Regions from separate parts of the Lactobacillus sp. VURO6/B1 (VP7) genome, predicted to be linked through region 2. Evidence: riboswitches for the same ligand, from Rfam matches in the RefSeq annotation. Region 2 holds a riboswitch; the other holds the start of a gene.
The links. A riboswitch is a leader RNA that binds a small molecule or an ion and turns the genes downstream of it on or off. The one in region 2 is predicted to bind FMN.
Positions count from the first base shown of each region.

Region 1: another riboswitch for FMN. It lies ahead of ACZ2M0_RS04380 (ECF transporter S component); the one in region 2 lies ahead of ribD (bifunctional diaminohydroxyphosphoribosylaminopyrimidine deaminase/5-amino-6-(5-phosphoribosylamino)uracil reductase RibD).

Region 1 is NZ_JBVOWJ010000006.1:47,503-52,198, reverse strand. Features, by position in the region: gene ACZ2M0_RS04395 (segregation and condensation protein A) at 1-608, shown strand, start outside; gene scpB (SMC-Scp complex subunit ScpB) at 598-1,206, shown strand; gene ACZ2M0_RS04385 (pseudouridine synthase) at 1,206-1,925, shown strand; FMN riboswitch at 1,955-2,069, shown strand; gene ACZ2M0_RS04380 (ECF transporter S component) at 2,152-2,838, shown strand; gene ACZ2M0_RS04375 (LysM peptidoglycan-binding domain-containing protein) at 2,942-3,424, shown strand; gene cmk ((d)CMP kinase) at 3,464-4,138, shown strand; gene rpsA (30S ribosomal protein S1) at 4,211-4,696, shown strand, end outside.
Region 2 is NZ_JBVOWJ010000003.1:89,591-107,478, reverse strand. Features, by position in the region: gene ACZ2M0_RS02735 (LacI family DNA-binding transcriptional regulator) at 1-919, shown strand, start outside; gene ACZ2M0_RS02730 (D-2-hydroxyacid dehydrogenase) at 1,010-1,999, opposite strand; gene ACZ2M0_RS02725 (HEPN domain-containing protein) at 2,033-3,382, opposite strand; gene ACZ2M0_RS02720 (coenzyme F420-0:L-glutamate ligase) at 3,425-4,132, opposite strand; gene ACZ2M0_RS02715 (MFS transporter) at 4,326-5,591, shown strand; gene ribH (6,7-dimethyl-8-ribityllumazine synthase) at 5,689-6,162, opposite strand; gene ribA (GTP cyclohydrolase II) at 6,164-7,390, opposite strand; gene ACZ2M0_RS02700 (riboflavin synthase) at 7,402-8,007, opposite strand; gene ribD (bifunctional diaminohydroxyphosphoribosylaminopyrimidine deaminase/5-amino-6-(5-phosphoribosylamino)uracil reductase RibD) at 7,992-9,053, opposite strand; FMN riboswitch at 9,173-9,306, opposite strand; gene ACZ2M0_RS02690 (aspartate/glutamate racemase family protein) at 9,754-10,500, opposite strand; gene ACZ2M0_RS02685 (UDP-N-acetylmuramoyl-L-alanyl-D-glutamate--2,6-diaminopimelate ligase) at 10,515-12,086, opposite strand; gene ACZ2M0_RS02680 (sensor histidine kinase) at 12,131-13,285, opposite strand; gene croR (response regulator transcription factor CroR) at 13,290-13,976, opposite strand; gene ACZ2M0_RS02670 (ABC transporter ATP-binding protein) at 14,154-15,122, opposite strand; gene ACZ2M0_RS02665 (ABC transporter permease/substrate-binding protein) at 15,124-16,650, opposite strand; gene ACZ2M0_RS02660 (ABC transporter ATP-binding protein) at 16,850-17,888, opposite strand, start outside.

The DNA of each region.
Region 1 (4,696 bases), on a different contig from region 2:
CTTATTTGCATCAAATGCAAAAACTTAATTTAAAAATTGCCGGAGAATATTTTGTTATGTCAGCGATGCTTTTGCGGATCAAATCTCAATCTCTTCTTCCGCAAAATGATTTTACTGAAGAAAATGATGAACAGGAAGATCCCCGGGATGAGTTAGTGCAGCAGCTTATTACTTATTCAGTTTTTAAAAAAGTATCAGCATACTTTAAAAAGCGCAATGAAGAAGTACCGATCACTGCTGCAAAAGAAGAAAGCGCACCAGAAAGTAAAAAAATTCAGCCGTTGCCAAAAGGACAGATTACTTCAACAGAGTTAGCCAATACTTTTGTAATTGTGTTACAAAGGATGAAAATTAGACAGCCTGATATTGTTTCAGTTGAAGTTAAAGAAACTTCTGTCAAAGAAATGAGTGTCTTTTTGCAAAAAGAATTGCTGAGGCGGAAGCAAATAAGCTTTTTTGCCTGTTGTCAAAAAATGAAAAATTTATCTGACGTTATTGGTCTGTTTTTGGCACTGCTTGAACTTTGTAAAAAACAGGAAATTCGGGTAAAACAAAAGAGGATGTTTGGTGACCTGGACTTGGAAAGAGTTGGTAGTAATGATAAGTAAAATGGCGCAGTTAGAAGCGCTATTATATGTTGCCGGCGATAATGGCATTGAAAGTAGCAACTTATGCGAACTTTTGCAAGTCGGTAAACCTGCATTGCGTGAACTAAGCAAAAATTTACGGGAAAAACTACAAAAAAATCCTGATTCAGGGTTGCAAATCCAACATCTCAATGATATTTACAAACTGACCACTAGGCCAGAGGCAAGTAAAACAATCGAAAATTTTTTTCAAAAAGATTTATCAAAGAGCTTAAGTCAATCGGCATTGGAAATACTATCTATTATTGCTTATCGGCAACCAATTACACGTGTAGAAATAGATGACATCAGAGGCGTAAATTCGTCCGGGGCTCTGCAAACATTAATGTGGCGTGGATTAGTAAAGATTAATGGTAAAAAGGATGCACCAGGTCATCCTAATTTATACGTCACAAGCGAGTACTTTTTGCAGTACTTCGGGTATCACAGTCTGGCTGATTTACCCTTAATAGAAGATTTCGAAGATGATAGCATCAATAGTGAAGGTGAAATAGATTTATTTGCAGCTAAAGGTCAAGCTGATAAAAATATTGCAAAAACTCAAAAAGGAGCAAAATAATGGTTTTAGAACGGTTGCAAAAAGTAATTGCTGAGGCGGGCATTGCGTCACGACGTAAGGCAGAAAAAATGATTTCTGATGGCCGAGTCACTGTTGATGGCAATGTAGTCACTAAACTTGGTACCAAAGTGGATACCTTCAGTAACATCACGGTTGATGGTGAACCGATTGAACGAGAAAGTTTACATACCTACCTCTTTTATAAGCCTCGAGGAGTGGTCTCAACTGCAAATGATGATAAAGGCAGAAAAACAGTTGTCGATTATTTTAAAGATTTGCCTTATCGCCTATATCCAATCGGCAGACTAGACTATGATACTTCTGGCTTGCTTTTAATGACCAATGATGGTGAACTGGCCAATTTATTGATGCATCCGCGAAACAATGTAGCCAAGGTTTATGTTGCCAAGATTTCTGGCATTTTGACGCCTGATGAAATCAGTCAGCTAAAGCATGGGGTCAAAATTGATCGTCATCGATGTGCTCCTGCAAAAGTTAAGGTTATTAGGACTGATCGTAAAAAGGACAATCAGATAGTGCAGTTGACAATTCATGAAGGTCAATATCATCAAGTAAAAAGAATGTTCAAGGCAGTTCACCACCAGGTGAAAAAATTAGCACGCGAGAAATACGCTTTTCTTACACTTGATTCTCTCATTTCAGGAACGTACCGAGAATTGTCTCATGAAGAAGTTGACAGATTAAAAAACGTAGATTAGTATAGTATGTGAAATTTGATAAATAAGTTTGTTGTCTTCATGGCAGGGTGAAAGTCCCGACCGGTGGTGTAAGTCCACGACCCACGCAAGTGGTGGAATCTATTGAGATACCGATAGTTAGAGTCTAGATGAAAGAAGACAGACTAAACTAAAAGCCAAGATCTTAAGCTTACTTTTACTCGGTCTGTTGCTAGAAGCAACAGACCGAGTTTTTTTGGAGGTAAGAATTTTGCAAAAAAAAAGCAGAAATAATTTAGTTAATATTTTGGCTTATACTTTAATTGGTACAATTGCCTATGTATTAATGCTTTTGGAGATACCATTGCCAATAACTAGTTTTCTAAAATTTGACTTCTCGGATGTCGTAATTACAATTGGGACATTTTTATTCGGGCCCGGACCTGGTATCTTTATCGCTTTTGTCAGAATGCTGATCAATTTAATATACAAAGGCTTTGCTTTGCCAAGTTTAGTTGGTCAGTCTGCGGCTTTTCTGGCATCAATATCTTTTGCTTTGCCATTTTATTATTTAACAAAAAATATTAGCAAAGATGAAAAGAATTTTTCTAAAAAATATTTAAAACCAATTTTAGGTATTGTTCTCGGTATTCTAGCAATGGCTTTCGTACTATCTGTACTAAATGCATTAGTTTTGACACCATTTTATGCAGTAACTACTGTACCAAACCTGCCGGCAATACATGGATATTCTGGTTTGCTTTCTTTTACTGAAAAAGTATACTTGGGTAAACTGCTACATATTCCATCAATGAGTGCATATATTTTTGGCATCATAGTTCCGTTTAATTTGTTAAAAGGAACTATTAATGGTGTTGTAGTTTATTTACTGTTTGAAACTGTTTTAAGAACTTTTAAACCTTTTGTCAGAAAAAATTTCAATCTTAAAAACTAAATTTTAAAATATTGTAAATCGGTCTAGTAAATGACCGATTTTTTTGTCCACTTAAATGTTAAATATGCTAAAATTAAACAGGTTAGGTAAGGAGGTTTTTTAGATGAATAATAACTCAAAAGGACCATATCAGCACTATAAGCGTCCACAAAAGCCAAGAGTAGAAACTTATTCTTCTGTATCAAAAGGCTGGATTGCTTTGATAATACTGATTATAGTTGTTCTTATTAGTCTTGTGCCTGTGGTTCATCACTTGGCAGCAAACAATAACTCACATGAAAAAGTAGTTGAAGTACGTAAGACCACCAAAAAAGCACATACTAAGACAAAAGCTAAGGTTGCGCCTGTAAAAAGCAAAGAAACTAAAACTAAGGCAAATACAAAGAAAAAAACAGAATCATCTAAAAAAACTCCAAGTAAGCCTAAAAAGAAACGTGTTGTGATTAAACAATACGTCGTACAAGAAGGGGACTCGTTGACTAGTATTGCCCAGCACTTTAACATTTCAGTTAGCCGTTTGGCAGAGTTGAATCAACTTGATCCTAACAGTCAGGTGGACACAGGACAAACCTTAAGAATCAGATAATTTAGAAAGGATGGGGACTTAGGTCCCTTTTTTATTGGAATGCAAATAGCAATTGATGGTCCAGCTTCAGCTGGAAAAAGTACTGTAGCAAAAATTATTGCCCATAAGCTTAATTTTACATATATTGATACGGGCGCAATGTACCGCGCGTCGACTTGGATTGCACGAGAAAATAACGTTAATTATGGTGATGAAAAGGGCATTTTAGCTGCAATTGACCATGAACAGATTGAATTTAAGCTTGAAAATGGTCAGCAGAAAATATATGCCGGTAATAAAGATATAACTCAAGCAATACGTACTCCTGAAATTTCAGCTAATGTGTCTCAAGTTTCAGCATTAGCCGGCATCAGGGAAAAAATGGTTAGTCTCCAAAGGCAAATGGCTGGTGAAATGAATGTGGTGATGGATGGACGTGATATTGGCACTACTGTTTTACCTCACGCTGCAGTTAAAATCTTTTTGGTTGCTTCAGTTCATTCTCGCGCTGAGAGAAGAATGCTCGATTTTAAGGAAAGAGGGATTGAAACCAGTCAAACTCTTGCAGAAATTGAGCACGACATTTCAGAAAGAGATTACAAGGATTCACACCGTCAAATTTCACCTTTAAAAAAAGCGGAGGATGCAATCGAAATAGATACTACTTCTATGACTATTGACCAGGTCGTCGAGGCAATTTTATTTGAAATTAAAAAAAGTCAAAAAAAACTATAAAAAAGAATATAAAACAGTAGAAAAATATCAAACTTTCATTTAGAATTAGAGTATGATATTGGGAGGTAAATAATGTCAGAAAACAGTAATCAATTTTTAGATGCATTAAAGCAAATGCAAGGAGTTGAGGTCGGAGATATTGTAGATGTTGAAGTATTAGACGTTGAAGAAGGTCAAATCGATGTTGGTGTTGAAAATGCCGGTATTGAAGGTGTGATTCCGCGTCGTGAATACACTTCGGATCGCAACGTTGACCTACGTGAAGCAGTTAAGCCGGGCGATAAACTTAAAGCTTTAGTCTTAAGAAAAGCTGGCGGTGACAAGGAAAATGGTGAATTTTTCTTCTCAGTTACTCGCTTAAAGGAAAGAGAAGCATACGACGAGTTACAAAAAGACTTTGAAGAAGGCAAAACAATCGAAGGTACAGTTACCTCTTCTGTTCGTGGGGGTTTATTAGTTGATGTAGGTACAAGAGGATTTTTGCCTGCTTCACTAATTTCAAATCGTTACGTTTCAGACCTTAAGCCATTCATTGGTAAAACAATGAAACTTAAGATT
Region 2 (17,888 bases):
AATTAATAATAATGGCAGGTTCTCTGAAAAAACCAGACAAAAAGTTTTAGATGTTATTGAACAAACTGGCTATAAAATCGATAACAATGCCCGTAGTTTGCGTACGAATATTACATTCACCATAGGAATCCTTGTTCCAGACATTAAAAATCCCTTTTTTGCCGATTTGGTTCAAAAAATTGAAGAATTGCTGTTTACCAAAAACTATTCCACCATTATTTGTAATACTGATAAAAATGAACAAAAAGAAAAAGCATACTTACGTATGCTTGAAAACAAAAAGGTTGATGGCATTATCGTGATTTCTGGGTCTTATCAACACGGTTTTAAATTTCAAAGTTCTCTAAAAGAAATTCCCTACATTTGTATTGACCGCGAACCAGAAAATTTTCATAATACAGTTTTTATTTCTTCTAATCACTATCAAGGTGCCCTGGATGCAACTAATTATTTGTTTCAAAAAGGAGCAGAATCTCCTGTGGTCGTAGTCAAAAAGGTTAGTAGCTCAATTAAATCTAGAATTGACGGTTTTAAGGAAAGTTTGAAAAATCATTCTCTTAAATTCGTTAAGTCACGCCACGAACTGAAGTTGCAAAGTCAATCTTCATTCGCCAAATTTTTGCAAAAAAATCCCAAAACTGACAGTTTATTTGCGGTCGATGACGGGATTGCAATGGAATTACTCAAATATCTTAAAAATCTTGGTTACCAAGTTCCACAACAAATTCAAGTTGTAGGTTTCGACGATGTACCTGCAGCTAACATAATTACACCAAAGTTAACAACCATCCAGCAAAATACCAGAAAAATTGCTCAAACAGCAGTTACCAGCATAATGCATGCCATCAATAAGCAAAATGAAAAAGGAAGTCAATTTCTAATTCCAACTAAATTAATAATCAGAGAAACCACAAAATAGCTAAGTAAAAACTTAGCTATTTTTGTTTAAAGACGTTGCTTTATTTTGTTGTTATAACGACATTTACGCCAAAATATTTTCACTAACTATTTATAAGTTAACTACGCTATTTACTTCTCCTCCGGAAATAATTGTTTTAGCATCGTTCAAAGCAATTTCAATACTGTTTTTAACAGCTAATTTCGTGAAGAAAGCAATATGCGGAGTAATTAATACCTGAGGCATTGCTTTTAGTTCTTTATAATCTTCCGGAAGGGAATTCAGCATATTCTTTTTATCATAAAAATCTGTTTCATCGGCTAGAGTATCTAAAGCTGCAGCAGAAACTTGTCCATTTTTAAGGGCCGCAATTAAAGCTTGTGTGTCAACCAAGCCCCCACGAGCTACGTTAATCAAAATAGGCTTTTTCTTCATTTTATCAAAGGCAGTTTTGTTAATCATGTTTTCAGTACTTGCTAGTAATGGTGTATGTAAAGAAATAATATCGGATTCAGCAAGAATCGTATCAAAGTCGGTATAAGTGAGGTAAGGTTCAAGAGATGCGTCATAAACCGGATCACAAGCCAAAACTTTAGCACCCAATGCGCTGTATAGGTGTGCACTAGCTCCACCAATATGACCGGCGCCAATTATACCGACAGTGCAATTAAAAATTTCAGTACTAATTGTACTTTTATCATAAGTAAAATCACCATGATCCATTCTGTCTTGATAAATCCCAATTTTACGCAGTAAATACATTGCATCGGTTACGCCAAGTTCGGCAATGGCCCTTGGTGAATACGCTGCAACGTTTGTAATTTTAATACCATTCTTTTTTGCGGCCGCTAAATCTTGGTTATCAACTCCAACCTGCCGCACGGATAATTGCTTAATGCCAAATTGCTTAAATTTTTCGTAGACACTGGCGCCGACTGGAAGGTTGCCTTCAGAACTCACTCCGTCAAAACCTTGAGCTAAACCAGCATTATCTGCAGACAAGTCATCGTGGACGATTTTTATTTCAACTTGGTTTTTTTGAGCCCAGTTTTCAATAATTTTTTCTTCCATTTTAATTACACCATAACAAATAATTTTCACTTTTTATCTCTCCTATTCTTGTTTATAAATTTTTTATAAGTATCTTTTGATTAAGCTGCAAAAATATCTATCTCCCCATTTGTTGCTATATTCTTGATAAATAATATCTTCAGGTATATTGTACTCATACAAAATTTTTACTCGTATAATATTTCTGAGAAATTCAACATAGTCAACTTGCTTTTGAAAATCAGTGATTAAAAATTCGCTTTTAGTCTTTTCGCCATGGGTTAAATAATCCCTAGTATCTACAACCGAATTTATGAACATAGACTCAGTCGGATTTTCTTTACTCTTAGCTTCTTCAAAAAATAAGTGGTACAGTTTTTCTGGCAAACTTTCCATGAAAAAACTAATTTTTTTATTTAAAGACTTTATATTTTTACCATTTTTAAACTTTTTTCCTGCCATATAAAATTCGATTGAATTTACATAGTCAAGCAACGAGCTGTTGATATTAAGCTCACGATTTATATTATAAATATAATTATTAATCAAGTTATTAAAATTTATATCATCTTTATTTACTGCCTTGAATACATTTCCAAGCTCATTTGTATAAAACTTGAAAGCAAGACCTGGTATGTAGATAAAACTTGTAAAGTCTTTAAAACTATTCTCTTTCATTACTTCAGAATATGGAAGACGTAACTTAATACATTTATTATCTTTAAAAAATCTAATTGAAGTTATGTCCATTCGGCTATCATTAATAATTGAAATAAATCTTTCGAACTTATTGACAAAATTTAAAATTATTTTTTCATTATAAGGTTTGTGGGGTTTTATCTTTAACGCAATATTGGTTTTAATACTTAAAGACATCGGTGTTTTATTTTTAAAATAGAGAAGTTTTAAGAAGATATCAAAATCTGTTAACTCACATATTTTCACGTCTTGTTTTCTTAAAGCTTCGGTATTTTCTAAATCTTGAGGAATAATATAGCTTGCAATTTCACTCAAAGAATTTATTGTTATCCACAATTCTTCCGGCTCTTGTTCTTTATTAAAAGGTAATCTGGAAAAATCAGTTTCATAAGAAACATATTTAATTGCACCTAATCCCGAAATAGTAACCCTATGATTTGAACTTGAAAAAGTATTTAATCTGACAAACGTGCCATCTTCTAAAAAGCCATATATACAATGTTTTATACTATTAGTTAATGGTAAATAACCGCCAGCAATTTTATCATCTTTAGTATAAAGAACTGGAGTAGTTTTAACTTCCGCTTTTCCACCTTCGTATTTAAATACCCCAATTGCAAAGCCATCACGAAGTTGTCTTTCTAAAAAATCTGGATTTACACCAAATTCACCCATTAATTCAAATTCACTACGCGTTGTTTCATTCAGGTTCGTGTTATTTCTGTATCTTTTCAAAAAACTTGCTCCATTCTAAAAATGATTCGGACAGGTTAAATTTTAATTCACGGTATCTGCAATGCTAAAATCAGTAGCTTTTTCATATTCAAGACCGTGAATGCAGGCTAATGGTATATTAATACCACGTTGTCCCATTACTAAACCCGCAGAAGCTGCCAGCAAATCACAAAGTGTTTCGCTAGTACCAGTTTTCTTATTTGTTCTCAGACCATTTAAACCGTATAAGCCAACTGCTACCTGATTAGCACCTTTTTTATCTGCCCTACCGTCACTGTCAGTAATAATCACACTCGTTTTTACCCCTAACTCTTGGCAAAAAGCATTGCTGATGCGTTTAGCTGTTAAATCACAATTCTTGGGCAAAGTTATCGCTGTATTATTTTTACCCTTGTCAACACCGCCACTAGTTAAAAACAGTCCATTTGGCAGCCATGCACCAATATGATTTCCACTTATTTCCAGCTTGCTACCAGTGGGATCACCGGTTTGGTCGATAATTACTTGAATTAAATGCTCATCTTTTCTGAGAATTCGCTGCTGAATTTTTTGTGCCAAAGGAGTCGGCACAACTTGGTTTAGATCTATAACATCGCCTTCTGCTAGCGAGCAAATTTTAGAAGCTACACAAATAATATCGCCATCAGCAATTTGAAAATGCTCCTTTTTGATTGTTTTAATTAATATTTGTGGCAAGTCACAAACTTTAGAAATTATGGGTACGCCAAGCAAACCAGTAATTGTAACCATATATTATCCTTATCACAACTCTAACTATCACTTTTTCTTAATATTTATATAATACTCTAAAAATTTAAACAACACTATGTATTTTGTGGATTTGGTAGCATAATTTATAACAAATAATTGTTAAGAAACTTAATTAAGATCCAAGATTTTGTATATTAAAAACGGCCGTTTCAAGTAAAAGAAACGGCCGTTTATGTTACTTTTGCTGCCAGCAAAATTCCTACATGTTACGCTTCTCATTATAGCAAACGAAAGCGTGGCAAAATTGGACAATAATAACTTTCTCAGCCGTAATCAAATATTATTACCACTAATCAATTTTTTGACGAATTTTAGCAGCATCTTGGTTGGAATTGGCGGTTCACTAATTATCCGTGAATATTCAGATAATATCGTTATTAACGGCTTAATTTCGAGTATCAGTTCGTTAGCACTTATTTTGAGCGTTTTATTTATTGGTTCCAAGCTCGACAACACTGATAAGCGACGCATGCTTATCTGGATGTATATTTTACTGAGTTTATTTTTATTACTCCCTTTTACTTTCCCGCAAAAATACTTTGTACCCTTATACATTCTGGTTGACCTTTGTATAACAATGTTTAGCTTAGTAGAAGGGTTATCTTTCACTGGGAATTTAAAGTCTCTTCTGCCAGAAAATGTACTGGAGCGAACTATTAACTATAATTCCATTGCCGGACTTATTGGTAATATTGCCAGTGTGGCAGCGATGGCAGTTTTAATTTTTACTACCCGCAACTATTTGTATTTTCTCTTAGTAGCAAGCTACGGTTTTTTTATAAATATCTTTCTCTCTATTGCTTTACGCCAAAGTCACTTTACTAAAAACCAAAATAGTTTTAAAACCTTAACCCACCTCATGACAGTTTGGCACAAAATAGCTGCTAGTAAAGGCTTACGCGCCTCAATTATTATTGCCATCTTTACCAGTACTCTCCAAACAGTATTTAACGGGTTGCTGATCTATTTCTGGAAAGCGATTGATCCTAATTACAGTCAAGTTTACTGGCTACTAGTTGCAGTAGTCAGTGGTCTTTTCTTAGGTGCTATTCTTATCCACTTTGATAATATATTTTGGTTACTTACTACTTTAGTATTTATTACCACGCTGGCTTTAGGAATTTTCTTTTTAAAGCAAACAATCGTTACTATGGCCATTATTACTGTACTGATATATGGCGAAACTTTACCAATCGCTAATTGGTGCAACAAAACTAGGATTAAAAGAACCGGTAAAGAGGTCCAGTCTGCGCAATCAAGTTTTTTGCAGCTGGGGAGTTCTTTATTGAATATCTTTTTTACTGTCGGAGTATCTGCAATTGCCAATGCTTGCCACCAACCGGCTCTTACTCTACTTGCTGCAGGAATTGCACTCTTACTTATTTTTAGCCTTTTTGGCAATAATATGGAGCGGTATCGTTTAGAACAAATTAATTAAAAGCGTTGACGTGAAGTCATAAAAAACCACCTCTATTTCTAGAGATGGCTTTTTGCGTAATTAATGGCGCTCAATAGCGATAATGCACTTAATTAAATTATAATTGTTTAATCTGTTCTTCTATATTTAAGACCTCTAAGACATCCGTGGCACACTCTGCACCTTTATTGCCTGACTTGCCGCCAGCACGATCGGTTGCTTGTGCAACTGTATCAGTCATTAACACGCCGAACATCACTGGCACATTTCCATTAGCTGATGCAGCGGCTAACTGCGAAGTAGTGCCTTCACAAACGTAGGTAAAGTGAGCTGTTTCACCCCGAATTACTGCTCCTAATGCAATGATACCGTCAACTTGGCCACTTTTTGCCAAGCAGTTGACTGTACGGGCGATTTCAAAGGCACCGGGCACTCTCACAATCACAATATTTTCATCTTTCACGCCCGATTTTTTTAATTGTGCCACTGCTCCTGAAAGCAGGCGATCAGTTACCACACCATTAAACTGAGCTACAACAATACCAATCTTTTTATCTTGTCCTTGGGCAATATTCCCAATAATTTCTTTCATATTAATCCACCTCATTTAAAATATGATTCATTTCATGCTTTTTAGTTGCCAAATATTTTTTATTTTCTGCAGTCATGCCTACTTCAACAGGAATACGTTTAGTAACTTTAATACCATAGTTTTCTAATTGATTCACTTTGTCAGGATTATTGGTCATCAAATTAACTTCACTTACACCCTTTTGTCGTAAGATTTCGGCAGCGACGTTGTAACGGCGTGCATCAACTGGCAAGCCAAGATGCTGGTTAGCTTCTACTGTGTTCATACCTTCATCTTGGAGCTTATAAGCACGCAATTTGTTTTCCAGGCCAATGCCCCGACCTTCTTGACGTAAGTATAAAACCGCTCCTGAACCATTTTCTTCAATCTTAGTTAGTGCTTCAGCAAGTTGAGCGCCGCAATCACAGCGTTTAGAGCCAAAAACATCCCCAGTCAAACATTCACTGTGAAGCCGCAACAAAAGGGGTTCACCTTTTTTAATTTCACCTTTACTAATTAATAAAGTAGGTTGCTTTTCAGGATGCTTTTTATCTCTAAACCCTTCAAGTTGGAAGTGACCATATTTTGTAGGAAAGTCAACCTTAGTAAAAGACTCAATCCCCAAATCTTTGTTTTCCTGATTTTTACGGTACTCAATTAACTCCTCAATGGTCAAATAAGGTATGCCGAGTCCTTCTGCTAAAGCTTTCAAGTCCTTACGCCTGGCCATTGTACCGTCTTTTTTAATACACTCACAGATAAAGCCAACAGGAGCAACACCAGCTAGTCTTGCCAAGTCTAAGGCTGCTTCCGTATGACCAGTCCGCTCCAGCACGCCACCTTCTTTAGCTACCAGCGGAAAAACATGACCAGGATGATAAAAATCAGCCCATTGGCTATTAGGATCAGCTAACTTTTTAATAGTCTTTGCCCGATCAAAAGCTGAAATTCCCGTTGTAGTTTCAGTGGAGTCAACACTAAGAGTAAAAGCCGTGCCAAAAGTATCGTTCGAACCAGTTTCAATTGGTTTTAACTGCAAACGGTCGGCATATGCTTTGCTCATTGGCACGCATAATAATCCTCGAGCTTTAGTAATCATCATATTAACTGCTTGTGGTGTAACCTTTTCTGCTAAGCCAATCATATCCCCTTCAGATTCGCGTTGCGGTGAATCAGCCACAATTACCAAACCACCATTTAGCATGTGCTGCAATACTTTATGCATTTTTTCATTCAATTGTTCTGTCATTTTTTCCTCCATCAAAATTCTTTTTTCCAGGCCTGAATTTGCTTGACTGCATAGCGGCCAATCATATCCACTTCAATATTTGCTTTATCGCCTACTTGGTAGTGAGCCAAAGTAGTATTTTGGATGGTATAGGGGATTAAACTTACCCCAAAATGATCATTTTCTGCCATCGTAACGGTTAAACTGATGCCATCAATAGCGATTGATCCTTTTTCAACAATAAAGGAGTCATACTTATGTGGTACTTGAAATTCCAACTCAATAGAATTTTCGTTTTCATCCCTTTTTACCAGTTCAGCTGTGGTATCAATGTGTCCTGCAACAATATGGCCATCAAGTTTGCCATTTAGCGTTAGTGAAGGTTCCAAATTAACCAAACTACCTTTTTGCAATTTTCCAAGGTTGGTTCTTTTCATTGTTTCCGGCATTACATCAACTGCAAAGTCCTTTTCACTCCAGTCAGTAATGGTTAAACAGATACCGTTAACGGCGATACTTGCTCCTAAAGGCAAATCTTTTTGCACCAATTTTGGAGCGCAAATACCCAGTCTTGCATGTTGCTCACTAATTTCCAAACGGGTAATCGTACCCGTTGTTTGAATTATTCCTGTAAACATTCTTTTCTCCTCACGCGAATTCTGATATCTTGATTGAATCTCTTAACATCCAAAAGTTGATAGTTCTTTTTTTCTGTTAAAGCTTGGCCGAACACGGCTGGTAAACCGGTGCCTCCTAAAACTATCGGAGCTACATATGTCACTATTTCGTCAGCCAAACCGGCTGCTACAAACTGAGCCTGGACATTGCTGCCGCCCTCAACTAACAGCGATTGAATTTCGTGTTCAGCTAGCAGCTGTACTACTTTTGCTGGTGTCCACTTGCTAGCAGTATAACAGCATACATTTTCTCCAACTTTTTGTGTTAATTTAGTTTCACTCAGTAGCCAAATTTGACCGCGGGTCTTAAATATTTGACTGGTAAAATCCAACCGATTGGCATCCTTAGTTAACACAATCCTAATAGGTGGATGTGGTAAGTTTTTTATTCTGACAGTTAACAGCGGATTGTCGATGCGTAATGTGTTTGCGCCAATTAAAATAGCTTGATTTTGCAAGCGCAATTTTTGTACATCCACTTGAGCAGCATCCCCAGTCAAAAGCGTTCTTCTCTTGCCCGCAGCATTAATTTTGCCATCAATAGACATTGCATATTTAAGTGTTACAAACGGTCTTTCTTGTTGATAAAAAAAGTTATACGCAACATTTAAACTTTCAGTGCCACCAATGACTTCTGTTTGAACTCCATGACTTTTAAGATATTTAATGCCTTTACCTGCCACAATTTGGTGGGGATCGACCTGACCGATAACAACTTTTTTGATTCCGGCCTCGGCTACTGTTTTACAACAGGGAGGTTGCTTGCCATAATGGCTGCAAGGCTCTAGTGTGACGTACAAGGTTGCCCCTTGAGCTTGTTTGGGATCCGCTAAGTGTGACAGTGTATTTATTTCCGCATGTTCTTTGCCAAATTGATGGTGATAGCCCGTTGCTAAAACTTGCTCATTTTTAACCAAAACTGCACCAACTAATGGATTTGTCCAAGTCATCCCCTGAGCTTTTAAAGCCTCTTGAACTGCCATTTGCATATAATCTTTATCCTGCACTATTTCACTTCCTAAACATTAAAAAGCCCCGTTGATTTTATCAACGAGGCTCATCTTTTATTTATCAAATAAGATTTCAGCGAAGTTTAATAACGACGCGAGTTTTCTGTCTAATCTTGTTTGTTCTTCTCCCATCCAGACTTTAACTGTCGGTACTAGACTTGCACTAGTTCCACCGCAAAACGCGGGTCACGGACTTCAATTATTAATTGTCACCGTCGGTAAGGAATTGCACCCTGCCCCGAAGAAACCGTATTCAACTGATTCCAGTATAATATAGATATCCTATATCGGCAATAGCAATTTTTTGTTTTATATAAATTATATATACGATAAGATCAAACTTAAATAAATTATTCCTTAAAACTTCCAATCAGACAAATGGAGAGGAATATTATTGTTTTTACCAAAATATTTTTTAAAGGCAGTGCCAAATGACGAATGATCTTTAAGATGATTGCAATAAGCGTCTCTGATACTCAAAATTGTTGTCACTGCTAAATTAGTAGTGACAATTATCAGTATGCTAATAAATATATACAAAAGATATAGCATCTTAGCCCTCCTATTTTTAACTGTATCACTTTTATAATACACTATTACTTAGTGATAACATTGTCAACTTTTTTTGGCAAAATAAATAGACTAGTAACCAAATTGATTACTAGTCTATTTTAATCTGTTAAACCTTACGTTTTTTTTAATACAGATACTTCTCTATGGCTGTTTTAGGATCCATTCCTGCACGTATCTTCAATTCCAATTCAATTGCTACATCAGCCATGATAACCTGTGGATCAATAACGTTATAGGGATGATCTGGCGCCTTCTCCTGAGCTAACGATAATTCTGTGCAACCTAGTAATATGACATTGCAGCCATATTTGTCATGCATTGTGCGCAATATGTGGTGATAAAGTTCGCCATCAACTACGCCCTTTTCCTTAATGTTGGAATAAATCAGCTCAGTAACCATTGGCTGAATCTCAGGACCACCCAGTTCAACTTCTCGACCTACTTGTTTAATTTCGTCTTCATACAAATGATCATATATGGACCCTTCGGTGGCAATTAACCCAATCTTTTTCTCTTGGGGATAATCTGTTATAAATTTATGCACGGCAATGCGCATCATATGCAAAAAAGGAATGTCTGTTAGCTCCACCAGATCATCATAACAATAATGAGCTGTATTACACGGCATTACAAAAAAGTCCGGTTTTAGCTGGGCTTGTTGGAGCACATCTTCTCGTAAGGCAGTGAAAAAATTGGGTTGGTTGTGATCTTTGATATAAGCCGTGCGATCAGGAACTTGGGCATCGTTAACCAAAATATAATTTAAATAGTCCTGATCTTTAGTAATTTTGATGCGGTGATTAATCATGCGAACAAAGCTCTCCGTTGCGATCGTACCCATACCGCCAATAATACTAAAAAAATGTTTCATTAATACCTGCTTTTCTAACTTCTAAAGTGCTCTTTTTGTCCTTCAAGTTCATCAATTGCTTCTTGTGCAACTGTAATATCAGAGGGATAAGGAGTATCCACGCCGCGCACTTTTTGAAAACCGTCCTCACCTTTACCACAGATTAGAACAATATCTCCTTTATTTGACATACTGATAGCATCATATATGGCCTTTTTACGGTCCAGTTCTATTGTCACATCAACTTTAGAATGATCAATACCGGCATCAATCTCCTGTGCAATTTCTTTTGGATCTTCAAACCCCGGATCATCAGTAGTCAAAAAGGCTTTATCAGCATAGGCATTTAAACTGTGGCTAAAACCAGGACGGCGAGAAATTCCTTTATCGCCAGGCGCTCCTACAACCACAATAATTTTGGGATTGTTAAATTCGCGTTGCATAAAACCCATAAGTGCCATCATCGAAGCTTCATTATGTGCATAATCTACTACAACTACACCATGTTCTTTGGTAACCTCTGTCTGCATCCGTCCCGGAACAGTTACTTGGCTAATACCTTTAGCAGCATCATCATGATCCATTCCAGCAAGCCCGGCTCCAATTACTGCAGCTGTACCGTTTGATTCATTAAAATCACCCAGCATCTTTAACTGGTAATCACCGGCTATTTTAAGTTGCTTAGCTTTATCACTAACACATAATACCTGGAATTTAGTCTGAGCCATATCAAGTTCTTCGGTTGCAAAACGAAAATCAATGGTCTGTTTTAAATTAGGATTAGTAAATTTTTCAGCAGCAAATAAGTAGATACTGTCTGGAGCGGTAGTAGTCGTAGCAGCAGCATAAACTTCATCAAAGTGGTCAGTCTGTGCGTTAATAATACACTTGCGTGCATTAACTAATAATTGCAGTTTGCAATGCAGATAATCAGCAAAGTTAGGATGCTCATTAGGTCCAATATGATCAGGTGAAATGTTTAAGAAAAAGCCTAAGTCATAAGTTAGTCCGAACACCCTGTTTTTCTTATAAGCCTGACTGGAAACTTCCATCACCATATGCGTCATACCATTGTCCACAGCCGTTCGCATATCACGGAACAAATCAAGTGATTCAGGAGTGGTTAAGCTGGATTTAAAAGTATCGTCTTTTCCCTGACCCACAACTGTGTTGACAGAAGAAATCAGTGCAGTTTTACCACCATTGACTTGATCCAGCATTCCTTTTAGAAAATAAGCAGTAGTGGTTTTACCTTTAGTACCAGTAATAGCAATTAAATATAAATCATCTTGAGGAAAGCGGAAAAAGGCTGCAGATAATAGAGCCATTGCCTTAGAAACATTGCGCACAATCAGTGCATGCATTCCCTTGCCTTCTGGATATGGTTGCTCTGCTACATAACAGTTGGCACCGTTTGCTTTCGCCATTGACAAAAATGTAGGACGAAAACCAGCGCCTTTACAAAAGAATAGTGTATTGGTATGAACATCACGTGAATCATATGATACATATTCCATTTTTGATGGGACGGTGTCCTGAACAGCACTCGATTTAAGCAGATGGTGCTCTTTTAAAATTAAAATACAGGTATTTAAAGAAATACTCATGCTATACTCCTCTATTTATTATCTCAGTCAAAATTATACCACAGCTATGCTGGAGTTTTTTCACTCTTTAGGTTTAAAGGCAGACAAATAATGAAACGGGTCCAATCTTTATCAGATTCACAACGAATCTTACCGTGATGAAGATCAACAATGCTTTTGGTAATTGACAGGCCTAATCCTGTACCACCTGTTTTAGTATTGCGGGAACCTTCTACTCTGTAAAAGCGCTCAAATATTTTTTTTAGCGACCCTTCAGGAATTTGGGCACCATTATTTTCTACTCGCAATTCTACTTCATTGTTGTTAACCAAATTGGCAATTAAATTAATTTGTGTTGCCCCTGTGCCATATTTAAGTGCGTTAGTGATGAGATTATTGTATACACGTACCAATTTTTCTGCATCAGCTTGAATGGTTAAATCTTTGGGTCTTGCTTCTATATTAAATACTATCCCTTTTTCTTGACCCTCAAATTCAAAACCTGCTGCCACCTGCTCTAACATAGAAAAGATATGTAAGGGGGACAAGTTTAATTTGGTACTAGTTGATTTTAACGTGGTATATTCAAGCAGATCATGAGCCAATGACTTCATTTGTTCTGCCTTCATATATGCGATATTAAGATATTTTTGCTGATCTGCTGGATCCGACACCCCCGATTTAAGTAAACCTAAATAACCGATAATAGAAGTTAAAGGCGTTCTGATATCATGAGAAACATTACTGATTAGTTCGTCTTTTGACTTTTCGATTGCCTTTTCTTCATTAATGGCGTTGACTGTACTATCCACTAATGAGTTAATCGAATCAATTACTTTCTGCAAGTCTGTTTTAACTTTAAAAGAAATTGTATGATCAAAATGTCCTTTGGCAATATAATGCAATTCAGAAATAACGTGTCTTAACTGCATTTGATGATAACGCCGAATTAAGCGCCAATAGAGCACGATCAAATCACCAATACCCATAAAAATGATAAAGGTATTTTGCCAAGACCATAAGTGACGTCCACCAGCAAAAGTAATGGTCCTTTTTAAAAAATAAATACCGTTAACCAGGTTTTTATTTTGTAAAATTGTCAAGTTGATTAAAATAATCACCGATAGGTTTAACAATAACAGCAAGATCACCGTTATAACGCCTTCAGCAAACAACTCGCTTTTTTCAGCAGCTGTCAGCTTGACTCTTTCTTTTTTCATCTAGCTAAGCCTCAACTTTATAGCCTACACCCCAAACAGTCTGAATAACATCTTCGCCGCCTGTGGCCGTTTGAATCTTGTCACGCAAGTGGGAAACATGCACCATGACGGTTTTAGCAGAAACTATTGATTCTTGTTGCCAAACCCGTTCAAAAATTTCATCTGCAGAGAATACACGGTTAGGGTGACTAGCAAGAAGATACAGAATACCGAATTCCAAAGCAGTCAACTGAATATCTTTGCCATCAATTGTTTTAACTTCATGAGAATCACGGTTAATAATAAGTGGTCCAACTTCAAGAATGTCAGGTTCATCATCTTTGACTTGCTTTTGACTGCGACGCAAAAGCGAACGAACTCGAGCCATTACCTCTAGTGGATTAAATGGCTTAGATACATAGTCATCAGCACCTGTAATCAAACCCTGAATTTTATCCATATCGCCAGTTTTAGCAGACACAATAATAATAGGAATATCTGAATCCTTACGAACCTCCTTAATAACATCAATTCCACTCATATTAGGCATCATAACATCCAAAATCATTAGTGCAATATCAGGAGTGGTAGTTAATTTTGTGATTGCTTCTTTGCCACTGTAGGCAACAACTGGGGTATACCCTTCATTTTTAAGATAAATACTTAACAATTCGACGATTTCTTTATCGTCGTCAACAACTAAAATTTTCATAGGGCTAATTTCCCTTCTTTTTACTTATTGATTATATTCGTTTTATTTTTATATTCTACTAAATATAGTGTAGCAGAATCTATGTCTAATATTTTAGACAATTTTGTAACAAACTACTAATATTCAAGCATAACTTTATCGTTTTATTAAAAAAGCCGGATTTTTCCAGCTTAGTTTCTACTTTAAACTATTAATATTATTCAGATACGTAACCAGCCATTGACGATCAACAAGGCCTAAAAAGTCCCCACTGGAATTTTGCACTAGCACTTCATTTTGCTCACTTAAAAGGGCTAACAATTTAGCAATTGTTTCCTCGACATTAATTACTGGCATTGTCGCCCGTGAACCAGATTCAGTGCGTTTAAATTTAGTTAATAAAGCTGCTTGCTTCAAAGTAGTTTCATATAAGTTGCTACCTATGCTGCCTCTGAAAAAGTCTCGGACAAAGTTATCAGCTGGATGTCGTAAAATTTCTTCGGGCTGATCAACCTGCAGTAATTGACCATCCTTCATAATACCAATTCTGTCAGCTAAATGAAGTGCCTCGTTCATATCATGTGTTACAAACAAAATAGTATTATGCAGTTGCTTATGCAAGTCAACAACTAGTTCTTGTAAATTTGCTCGAGAAAGTGGATCAAGCGCACTAAAAGGTTCATCCATTAACACGATAGGAGGCTTTGATGCAATAGCCCTTAAAATGCCAATTCTTTGTTGTTCACCACCAGACAGTTCACGGGGATAACGCTGAGCGTATTCTTGCGGATTGAGACCCACTTTTTGCAGCAGTTGAGCTGCCAGTTTTTCCAGATTAACATTTACCCCTTGAATTTCCGGTATGAGAGTAATATTTTGGGCAACGGTCATATTGGGAAAAAGAGCGATTTGTTGCAAAACGTAACCAATTTTCCAGCGTAACTTTTGCACATCATAAGCAGTAGTTGGGCGCTTATTAACTAAGATTTGGCCAGCATTAGGATCTTCCAGGCGATTAATCATTTTAATTGATGTTGTCTTGCCACTACCAGAATTACCCACTAGGACAAAGAGTTCACCTTGTTGAATATCAAGATTAAGATCGTTTATTACTATTTTATCAGCAAACGATTTTTTTACGTGATCAAATTTTATCGCTGAAGTCATCTTACTTCTCCTTAAGCAAATGCTGTTTTACTAAATAATGATGCGCTACTTGGCCTGGATCCATATTTTTGACATTGACCTCATAATTCATTTCCTGCATCTGCTTTTCAGTAATCTTGCCGGCTAATTTATTTAAACTGCGTACTACTTGGGGATGCCGACGTGCAAAGACATTACTCATTAAGGGAGCACCCTGATAAATAGGAAAGTTATGTTTGTTATCTTTTAAAATACTTAAGTGGTACTGTCGCAATTCACTGTCTGTTGAATAGGCATCAACAATGTTAACCTTATTTTGGTCTATTGCTTGGTAACGTAACGCCGGCTCCATTGATTTAACTGGGAAGTCAATACCATATAATTTTTTTATACCCTTAAAACCATCCCCGCGGTCAATAAATTCTAAAGTCATACCACCCTTGAGCCTATTGGTAATATTAGCCAAATCACTGATTTTCTTTAAATGATTTTTCTGCTTAAAAGATGTTTTAACAGCTAAGGCATAAGTGTTATCGTAGGCCATTGGCCTAAGTAAAGTAAGTTTATCCTGCTTGTTCACTAATTCCTTAGCTTTATCATAAGTTTCTTTTTCAGATAAACCCGTCGTTTTTACCGGAGTTTTAGCAAAAGTTTCTAAAATAGTGCCTGTAAACTCTGGATAAATATCGATCTTATTGTTTTTTAATGCACTGAAGAGAAAAGTAGTTTTACCAAAATTAGGTTTGAGCGTCACTTGAATGTGCGAATCACCCTGTTCAATTAATTCTTTGTACATATTAATCAAAATTTCGGGTTCAGAGCCCAGCTTACCAGCAACAGTTATCGTCTCTTTTTGATTAACAACAGTTTCATAAACACCACTGCCTGCTAGAAACAGAACACTGACAGCTAAAACTCCTAAAGCGGTTTTAACTGAAGCATGTTCTAACCACTTGATCAAGGCACTTAAGATAATAGCCAGGGCACCTGAACAAACTGCACCGATAATTATTAAAGCCGTATTATTACGGTCAATTCCCAGGAGTATAAAACTACCAAGTCCACCTGCACCAATTAATGCTGCCATAGTAGCTGTTCCGATAATTAAAACTAAAGCTGTCCTAATACCAGAAATAATTGTGGGCATAGCTAATGGTAATTCAACTTTGACCAGTTTTTGCATGCGTGACATGCCGAACGCATCTGCAGCTTCTTCCAGAGCTGGATCAATTTCTGTTAGCCCCAAATAAGTATTCTGAAAGATAGGCAATAAAGCATACACTATCAAGGCAATTACCGCAGGAACTGTTCCTATGCCGACAAGTGGTATTAGCAAACCCAGAAGTGCCAAAGAAGGAATAGTTTGTAAGATACTGGCAATTTGCAATAAAAATTCTGCTACTTTGGCATGTTTTACAGTCCAAAAAGCTAGTGGCATTGCAATAACCATAGCAATTAGCAGTGAAATTAATGATATCTGTATGTGTTGCAGTAGTGCGATCCCTAAATCGCCTCGGCGTTCACTTAAAATTTGGATGATTTGATTCATTTGCGTAATTCCTTTTGTCTATGCCAGTTTTTTTAATTATCCTAAATTACATAAAGCACTATGTTAATTGCTTTAGACCTAGCTAATTTCTTAAACCTTACCATAACACAAACCTGCGTTCTGTAAGCAATTATTGCTTGCAGGTCTTTTGAAGCAAAAAAATTCCCAGCACCATAATGCTGAGAAAATTTTATCAAAATTACTGTATTTCTTTTTTACCAGTATATAACTCGTAGTAGTAACCCTTTTGCTTTAGAAGCTGCTCATGGTTGCCGGCTTCAATAATATGACCATGATCAAGTACTAAAATCAAGTCCGAGTTAACAATTGTTGAAAGACGGTGGGCAATAACAAAACTTGTACGTCCTGCAAGCAGATTATCCATACCAGCCTGCACTAGCTTTTCAGTTTGGGTATCAATGCTGGAAGTTGCCTCATCTAAAATCATGACTGGCTCATCCGCAATCATCGCCCGCGCAATACTGAGCAGCTGCATTTGACCCTGAGACAGGTCTCCGCCATTACCATCGATAATAGTTTTATAGCCTTCGTCCAAGTGATGAATGAATTCATCGGCATGCGATAAGTGCGCTGCCTGGTACACATCATCATCACTTGCTTCAGCATTACCAAAGCGAATATTATCCATGACTGTACCAGTAAACATGTGTGTGTCCTGCAGTACTATTGATAACGACCGCCTTAAATCATCTTTTTTAATTCTATTAATTGGAATACCGTCATAAGTTATAGTACCAGAGTTAATTTCGTAGAAACGATTAATCATATTAGAAATAGTGGTTTTGCCCGCTCCGGTTTCACCAACTAGCGCTACTTTCATACCCGGTTTGGCATCAATCGAAATATCATACAAGATTTGTTTATTTGGCGAATAACCAAAGTTGACATGATCAAAAACAATATGACCATTGACAGTAACTTTCTTCACTGACCCATCTTTTTGCGGTACATTCCAGTGCCAAGCACCCTTTACATCTTCGTCCTTAGTGATGGTTACATCACCATCATCAACTTCAACTGTCTGATCCTCTAATTTGAAAATTCTTTCCGCACCGGCTAAAGCCATTACGATAGAATTTAACTGTTGTGAAATCTGAGCTATCGGCATTGCAAACTGTTTTGATAACTGCAAAAAGGCACCAATAACTCCTAATGAAAGAGGTGCAATATGATTGATGGCCACCGCACCACCTAAAACAGCAATTAAAACATAAAGC